2 regions of the Dorea sp. AM13-35 genome follow, and region 2 is predicted to be linked to the other one. Evidence: riboswitches for the same ligand, from Rfam matches in the RefSeq annotation. Region 2 holds a riboswitch; the other holds the start of a gene.

Region 1 (4,483 bases), on a different contig from region 2:
ACTCTCTTGGTGTCTTCAATGCTCCAAGAGAAATCGGATTCACACTCATAACGTATTTAGCGCCTGCCTCGTGTGCCACTTCGCCGATTGTCTGGGCATCTTCCAAATTTCCATAATAATTTGGATGCTGAATCAGCACACATGCTGCCTGTTTATCAATATGTTCTTTCAGATAAGCAATATCTGTCACTCCGTCTTTTTCCGGAATTACTTCGATTTCTAATTCGTTACCGAAGCAATATGTTTTAATAACTTCTAACACACTTGGCATTACTGTTGCTGAAACAAATGCTTTCTTACGTTTTCTGTCAGCACACATTGCAACCGCCTCTGCTGCTGCCGTAGCTCCGTCATAAACAGATGCATTGGATACATCCATTCCTGTAAGATCTGCCATCATTGTCTGATACTCAAAGATGGACTGCAGGATTCCCTGACTGATCTCTGCCTGATACGGTGTATATGCAGTCTGTAAATTTTCTTTTGAAATGACATTGTTTACCATAGCCGGAATATAGTGTCTGTATGCGCCTGCACCACGGAAGATTGTCGGAAATACTTTATTTTTCTTTGCGATTTCTTTCATCTTTTTCAGAACTTCCATCTCTGGCATTCCTTCCGGAATATCTAAGCCGCCCTTGATCTTAACCTGCTCCGGGATGTGGCGGAATAAATCATCGATGCTCTCATATCCGATTTCATTCAGCATCGCTTTTCGCTCATCTAATGTGTTTGGAACATAACTACCCATGTTCTTTATCCACCGCCTTTCTTCACATTCTTATGTATTAAGCCTCTTCGCTTTCTACAAATGCTTTGTATGCGTCAGCATCTAACAGTTCTTCTGTCTCTTTTACTTCACCAACTTTTACAAACCATGCATCATAAGGTGTTTCGTTGATAGATTCCGGAGCATCTAACAGCTCTTCATTGATCTCTGTTACAACACCTGAAACCGGTGAGAATACATCAGATACTGCTTTTACAGACTCAACATCTGCGAATGCTTCTCCGACTGTTACTTCATCTCCAACTTCCGGAAGGTTTATAAATACAAGATCTCCTAATTCAGACTGTGCATAATCTGTTAATCCGATCACTCTTACGTCTCCATCCTCTTTTATCCACTCGTGTGATTTTGAATACTTTAATTCTGCTCTTAATTCCATTGTTTTAATCTCCTTTTCTTTTATGATATAATATGCCCCTGTTTTTGATACCCTCGGTTTCAGACCTTTTCCCTGGCATCCTTATATTTATTTTGCTCTCTTATAGAACGGAAGTGCTACAACTTCTACATCAATCATACGTCCTCTGACATCTACCTGTAATTTTGTTCCTACATCTGTATAGGCAGTTTCCAGTAATGCCATTCCGACAGCCTTGTCAATGAAAGGACCTTTTGTACCGGATGTTGTATGTCCGATCACTTTGCCGTCTGCATATACATCCTGATGTTCACGGATGATTCCTCTTCCAATAACTTCCAGACCTACTCTCTTTCTCGTTAGTTCTGCATGTTCTTCCAGAGCTTTCTTACCGATGAAGTCATCTTTTTTCATCTTCACTGCGAATCCAAGTCCTGTCTCCAGCGGTGAAACATCATCATCCATCTCGTGACCGTAAAGTGGCATTGCTGCTTCCATACGAAGTGTATCTCTTGCTCCAAGACCACACGGGATAAGTCCTTCTTCTTTTCCATTTTCAAGAAGTGTATCCCACATCTTCTCTGCATACTCGCTTGGCAGATATAATTCTACTCCATCCTCACCTGTGTATCCTGTCTTGGAAATGATACATGGGATTCCGGCTACTTCTGTGTCGAATACTGCATGGTAGTATTTCTGAGGAATGTTCTCTTCTGCTGTCAGCTTTCTTAAGATATCCATTGCTTTTGGTCCCTGCAGTGCAAGCTGTGCATACTGAGCAGATACGTCTGTAAATTTGACTTCTCCAAACTGATGATTTAACATCCACTGATAATCTTTATCTTTGTTTGCTGCATTGACAACAATAAAGTAATGATCATCGGAATGTTTGTAAACAATCAGATCGTCTACTGTTCCGCCATGTTCATTACACATCGGACTGTATCTTGCCTGTCCATCCACCATATTGTCAAAGTTATTTGTCAGTATCATCTGGATATTTGCAAGTGCATCCTTTCCTTCGCATAAAACTTCTCCCATATGAGATACATCAAATAGTCCTGCCTGAGTACGAACAGCCATATGTTCTTTGATTACACCTGCTTCATACTGTACCGGAAGAAGGTAACCTCCAAATGGTACGATCTTACCTCCTGCCTTCACATGTGCATCATAGAGTGGCGTTTTTAATTCCATGATAAAAATCCTCCTTTTTTCTCATCATGAACTGCTCTGTCAGCGGGTCTTGTTCCGTTAAAAGTTTGTCGGAGCAAAAAAATAAGAGACATGTCCTATTTCAGGACTTCCTGCCTCCCTGTCTGCTTTCTTTCAGAGCTTCGTCCGAACCCAATTCTTCTGCCTGAGAGTTTCGAATTACTTCTTGCCCCTTCGGCGCTATTACTTATTGCTAATAATCTCTCTTAGGTTCATCACCCGATCACTTTTCTTTTATTTTGACAGGCTTATTGTAACAGCCCTTGAATTATCTGTCAATAATTGTTTATTTTTTAACTTTTCTGTTATTTATAGGCAATTGCAACAGTCATTATAGTTATTATCTATAAAAAAGAAAGATACATTTTCACTTTTTTGTAGAAAATGTATCTTTCTTTATTTCCATTGTATTTTATTGTACTATTATCTGCGTATTTTCATACTTCTAAAGTGCACTTATGCAAGCTGTTCAGCCAGTACTTCTTTCGCTTTTGTGAGTGCATCATTCATGCCTTCCGGCTTCTTGCCCCCAGCTTGGGCCATATTCGGGCGGCCACCACCACCACCGCCAACGCATGATGCACAAGCCTTGATCAGATTACCTGCATGTGCGCCTTTATCAATTGCTCCTTTGGTAGCCATAGCCATCAGGCTGACTTTACCATCTGTAGCCGATACAAGCACGACAACACCTTCGCCAAGCTTGTCTTTTAACTGGTCACCAAGATCACGGAGTCCGTTCATATCCACGCCATCTACCTTTGCGGCGAGCAGTTTCACACCGACAACTTCTGTCACCTGATTCATCACATCACCTATAGCATCTTTGGCAAGCTTGCCCTTCAGGCTCTCCACTTCGCTCTTCAATGCCTTATTCTCAGCCTGCAGATGACTGATCTTCTCTTCCATATTATCCGGAGTTGTCTTCAACATCTTCGCAGCTTCGTGAAGCTTCTGCTCCTGTTCCTCGTAATAATCCATCAGTCCTTTGGAAGTCAGTGCTTCAATACGGCGCACACCGGCTGCGACACCGGACTCGGAAAGGATCTTAAATGCCATGATATCACCGGTATTTGCCACATGTGTACCACCACAGAACTCAATAGAGAAATCTCCCATGCTGACAACACGTACAATATCTCCGTATTTTTCACCAAACAGAGCCGCTGCTCCTGTCTTTTTTGCTTCCTCGATCGGCATGTTGCGCACAACAACCGGAAGATGATTACGAATTTCTCTGTTGACGATTGCCTCTACTTCTTTGAGCTGTTCTTCTGTCATAGCAGAAAAATGCGTAAAGTCAAAACGAAGTCTGTTCGCATTGTTCAGAGATCCAGCCTGTTCTACATGTGTTCCAAGCACCATGCGGAGTGCTTTCTGTAACAGATGTGTTGCACTGTGGTTATTTGCAGCAAGTGCACGGTTCTCACGATCAACTTCCATTGTCACTTTATCACCGATTTTGATCATGCCTTTTGTCACATGACCGACATGTCCGAATTTGCCACCGAGAAGTTTTACAACATCTTCTACTACAAATTCACCGTCTGCACTGCGGATCACGCCTTTATCAGCTTCCTGTCCACCGCTTGTTGCGTAGAACGGAGTCTTCGCTACAATGACCGTTCCCTTTTCTCCGTCAGAGAGTGCATCTACAATCTCTTCTTCACTTGTAAGTGCTGTAACTTCTGACTCTGCTTCCATATTGTCATATCCGACAAATTCTGTTGTCAGTTCCGGATCAAGCGCATCATAAACGCTTGCGTCTGTACCACTGTAACTGTGTGTTCCAAAAGTTCCTTCGGACTTCGCGCGCTGTTCTTTCTGTGCTTTTTCAAAGCCTTCTTTATCATATGTCAGTCCCTTTTCCTCCAGGATCTCACTTGTCAGATCCACCGGGAATCCATAAGTATCATAAAGCTTGAATGCATTCTCTCCGGAAAGTACGGTTGTACCTTCTGCTTTCATATCTGCTTCCATGTCAGCAAGAATAGACAGTCCCTGATCGATCGTCTTGTTAAACTGCGCTTCTTCTTTTGCAATGACATTGAAAATAAAGTCTTTTTTCTCTTCCAGTTCCGGATATCCATCCTTGGAACCATCGATAACAGTCTGTGCCA
Region 2 (4,483 bases):
CTCCCAGTACAATTCCGGCAGCATATAATTAGGAATGTTCTCTGCCATGACTGCATCGGCGTGCTCCGGCAGTAACTTATCCCATCCTTTTCCCCATATCTTAAGCGGGATATGATGCTCCAGCGCCCAAACAACACTTTTTCTTTTAATTCCTCTGGAATTACCTACAAACACCCAGTCATATTTTTTTTCTTTCTCCACTCTTGCCGGGTGAAAGATCTCCATATCTGCACAGATTAACAACTGACGTACCGGAACCTGCACTTTCCTACAGATTTCTTCCAGATACTCTTCTTTTGCGGAACCAATGCAGACCAGGTCATAGGCATTATACTCTTCCACCGTAACTCTGTCCGGATGGCTTAAATTCCACATAATGTAAATGGTATCCGGATCCCTTCTGTCCGGATAATATGCTTCCGGTCCCCGCAATGCAACTACAACATCCGCTGCACCTTCGTTTTCCCATTCATCTCTGGATTCTATAACTGTATATACGCCTGCTCTGTTCAGATATTTTTTTAATGTACAGGCAAAAAAATAGTCAGACCAGTTCTTCTTCGATGCATTATTCGGGAATCCGGCTTTGATGACCCATATTTCTTTTCCGTTTGCCAGTTTTCTTCTATCTTCCATATCTGATTTACCGCTTTCTCCTCTGGATTCTTATTTTAGACACAGTATCTCCATTTTCTATATCTTATTAATTATAGAGAACATTTTCCGGACCGTCTAATTGATTTTTTTTATTATAGGCATTATCTATATGTTGTATTCTTCACATAACTGTTCACAATACTCTTCATCTTCCGTTACTCGCTTTGCGTCATCATACTGTTTCTTTTCTAATAGTAATTTTATCAATTCTACTTGTCTTCGTCCTTCCTCTCTTCCCTCTTCTCTTCCCTCTTCTCTTCCTTTCTCCCTAATCAGTCTTTCGCGTTCCTCTGCTTTCATAAAACTCGCCTCCATCTCATCGCTGGCTTTTATTTGTTGAATTTTATGATGCAAGTCCTTCAGCCGATGGTCACTGTTTTCACGCAATCCTGTATCATTGCTTTCTGTAATATAATGCAAAAAATCCACTAGCTCCGGCTCTACTTCTTCGGCATTTGTTCCGTTCGTGTTAAGGAATATTTTTCTCCAACAAAGTCCATACGGATTCCTCGTTTTCCCGGCAGATTATGTATTACTTTCTGTCCTTCTTTCCAGCGCAGGCTTTTTAATCTTTTTCCTGTTGCAAACTCAATAATTGTCTTACATGTTTCCAAATCTTCTGTTGCAACATCAAACAGGAAATCGTCCATCAAGTTAAGATCTTTCAATGTACGACCTTTCTTCCCACCCTGATTCTTCTGAAGCATTGCATCATTTTCCATATTTATTTTTTCGTTTTTAATCATATGTTTCCTCCTTAAGTATAACGGATTAGTGAAAAATCGTCTACATCTACACAGTCCGCCCTTTTCTATTAATATGCTAGAAAGTAAATTTAGTTTGGATTCTCCTGTTCGACTCGAACCTTTTGAATATGTTTTGATATTCTTTTGATAATGGTTTTTGATTTTTTTGAAATTAAGTACTCTTAGATTTTTATGAATCAACATATGTTGTAGATGTATTTTATCACAGCGGTGCGAAAAAAGCTACAGAAAAATCCGGTGCTTCTCCATAACGCACCGGACTTTTCTGTTTATAATTGAGTAAGGGATCTATTCCATTCATTTATGTAGTTTTTCAGCTCTTATTTATACAGCGGATATTTTTCACAGATTTTGTTAACTTCTGCACGGATCTCATCTGCTTTTGTATCGAAATCTGTAACTGTCATCTTGATCAGTTTTGCAATTGTCTTCATATCTTCTTCTTTCAGTCCACGAGTTGTAACTGCAGGTGTTCCGATACGAACTCCGCTTGTTACAAACGGGCTTGCAGGATCATTCGGTACTGCATTTTTATTAACAGTAATATATACTTCATCCAGACGATTCTGTAATTCTTTTCCTGTAATGTTCATATTCTGAAGATCAACTAAGATCAGATGGTTATCTGTTCCACCACTTACAAGGTTAAATCCTTCTGCTACCATAGCATCTGCAAGTGCTTTTGCATTCTTAACAACCTGCTGCTGATACTCTTTGAATTCTGGTTTCAGAGCCTCTCCGAAGCATACAGCTTTTGCAGCGATGATGTGCTCAAGCGGTCCTCCCTGTGTTCCTGGGAAAATGGCTTTGTTAATTGCTTTTGCATGCTCTTCTTTGCAAAGGATCAGTCCACCTCTTGGTCCACGCAGTGTCTTATGTGTTGTTGTTGTTACAACATCTGCATACGGAACCGGGCTCTGGTGAAGTCCTGCTGCTACCAGTCCTGCAATGTGAGCCATATCAACCATCAGATATGCGCCAACTTCTTTTGCGATATCAGCGAAAACATCAAATTTGATCTCTCTTGGATAAGCAGATGCTCCTGCTACGATTAATTTGGGTTTGCATTCATGTGCAATCTTACGAATCTCGTCATAATCCAAAAATCCTTCATCATTTACATTGTAAGGTACAAAATTATATAAGAGTCCTGATAAGTTTACCGGTGAACCATGTGTCAGATGTCCGCCATGTGCCAGGTTCAGTCCCATAACTGTATCACCCGGTTTGATGAGTGCCTGATAAACTGCTGTATTAGCATTTGCTCCGCAATGTGGCTGTACATTTGCGTGCTCTGCGCCAAATAACTTCTTCGCACGTTCGATTGCAATGTTCTCCAGAATATCTACGTCTTCGCATCCACCATAGTAACGTTTTCCCGGATATCCTTCTGCATATTTGTTTGTTGGAACGGTTCCCATTGTGAGCATAACCGCAGGGCTTACGATATTCTCTGAAGCAATCAGTTCGAGATTTCTTCTCTGTCTTCCAAGTTCCAGCTCCAGTGCTTTTCCAACTTCGTCATCATACTCTTTGATATAATTTGTTACATCTTCAATTCTGTTCATCTTATTGTCCTCCTTCGATACGCCTGTTTCCCCCAATAAAAAACAGGCAAAAAACCTTTGCTTCATTTACTAAAGATCTTTTGTCTGCCTCTGTCCTTTTACCTGAAAGATTGCTGATCGTTTTTCCCCCATATAACTACCAGTTTACTTCTTCGGTACAATTAAAAATATTGTTCTCCAGAGTGTCGTCCGAATCCATTCCTTTTACCTGAGAGTTTCTGCCTACCCCTTCGGCTCCGTTTCGGATAAAGCCTAGCCCCTGTTCTTTATCCATACGGTATCTCACGAATTCATCTGCCGACTTATCAACTGCCCTTAGTATACACAATGCTTTTGTTTTCGTCAATAATTACAAAATAAGTTATTTTTTTATCATTTTTTTGTGTATTTATTATATCTATAGAGTTATCAATTTTATAGATAATCTATCTGAAAACTTCTTTGATACTGTCATAATGCAGGAAAATGCCTTCTCCGGCAAGATTTTCAATTTCTTTCTTTGTCGCGAAACGGTATCCCGCTGTTTCTTCTTCCTGTAAATGTATATCACTCTCGTCAATATCCAGAACAAAGCGATAAACATCTACAAAGTAATTATCTCCTTCTCCCGGGTTTTCTCTGTGATATGTGAAACAATATCCACCTTCCGCATTCCTTACATCCAGCCCTGTCTCTTCCTTCACTTCGCGTATAACAGCTTCTTCTGAAGTTTCTCCTGCCTGTGCTGCGCCTCCGGATACTTCCCACCATCCCGGTGCCCACGCTTTTGTCATTACACGTTTTGTGATAAGATACGTGTGATCTGATCTTGCAACTACTCCAAGTACTGTCAGATGATATTCATCATCCTTCAAGCACCAGTCATTTCTCTTCATCGTGCGACCGGTTGGATTTTTATCTTTGTCATAAATATCCCAAAGTTCCATTCTTCTGCCTCCTTTTTCTGTCTTGATATTTCTGTCTGCAGTTTATCTACCTCATTGCCCCTTGTTTATTATACTATAACTGTGCCTGAATTTTCTCTAACATTTCCCGCACTGTTTTTCCATATACCGGATGGCGTTTGTACGGTGCAATTTCGGCCAATGGTTCCAGTACAAAGCTTCTTTTGTGCATTTCAACATGTGGAATACAGAGATCATCTTCTTCCAGTACGATGTCATCATACAGCAGAATATCCAGATCCAGTGTTCTCGGTCCCCAGTGTATAATCCGCTCCCTGCCCGCTTCTTTCTCGATCCGGTTTAATTCTTTTAACAATTCTTCCGGATATAATAGCGTCCGCAGTTTCAGACATGCATTTAAAAAATCCGGCTGATCTGTCACTCCGTAAGGCTCTGTTACAAGATAAGAAGAAACTTTTTCAACTGTACAAGTAGGAATCTGTCCTATTTTTTCGACTGCTTCATTCAGATAAGTTTCACTGTCACCAATATTAGAGCCAAGTGCGATATATGTTGTATGCCATTTGCGCGAAATTTTCACACTGAC

What was found. A riboswitch is a leader RNA that binds a small molecule or an ion and turns the genes downstream of it on or off. The one in region 2 is predicted to bind glycine.
Region 1: linked by a shared signal. The riboswitch ahead of gcvT (glycine cleavage system aminomethyltransferase GcvT) and the one ahead of glyA (serine hydroxymethyltransferase) in region 2 are both predicted to bind glycine.

The regions. Positions count from the first base shown of each region.
Region 1 covers NZ_QUCZ01000008.1:59,478-63,960, forward strand. The annotation lists gene gcvPA (aminomethyl-transferring glycine dehydrogenase subunit GcvPA) at 1-751, opposite strand, end outside; gene gcvH (glycine cleavage system protein GcvH) at 789-1,169, opposite strand; gene gcvT (glycine cleavage system aminomethyltransferase GcvT) at 1,257-2,345, opposite strand; glycine riboswitch at 2,487-2,582, opposite strand; gene alaS (alanine--tRNA ligase) at 2,820-4,483, opposite strand, start outside.
Region 2 covers NZ_QUCZ01000006.1:109,995-114,477, reverse strand. The annotation lists gene DW152_RS08325 (glycosyltransferase family protein) at 1-636, opposite strand, end outside; gene DW152_RS13485 (hypothetical protein) at 763-957, opposite strand; gene DW152_RS13480 (hypothetical protein) at 1,098-1,403, opposite strand; gene glyA (serine hydroxymethyltransferase) at 1,745-2,992, opposite strand; glycine riboswitch at 3,073-3,183, opposite strand; gene DW152_RS08310 (NUDIX hydrolase) at 3,418-3,918, opposite strand; gene folK (2-amino-4-hydroxy-6-hydroxymethyldihydropteridine diphosphokinase) at 3,992-4,483, opposite strand, start outside.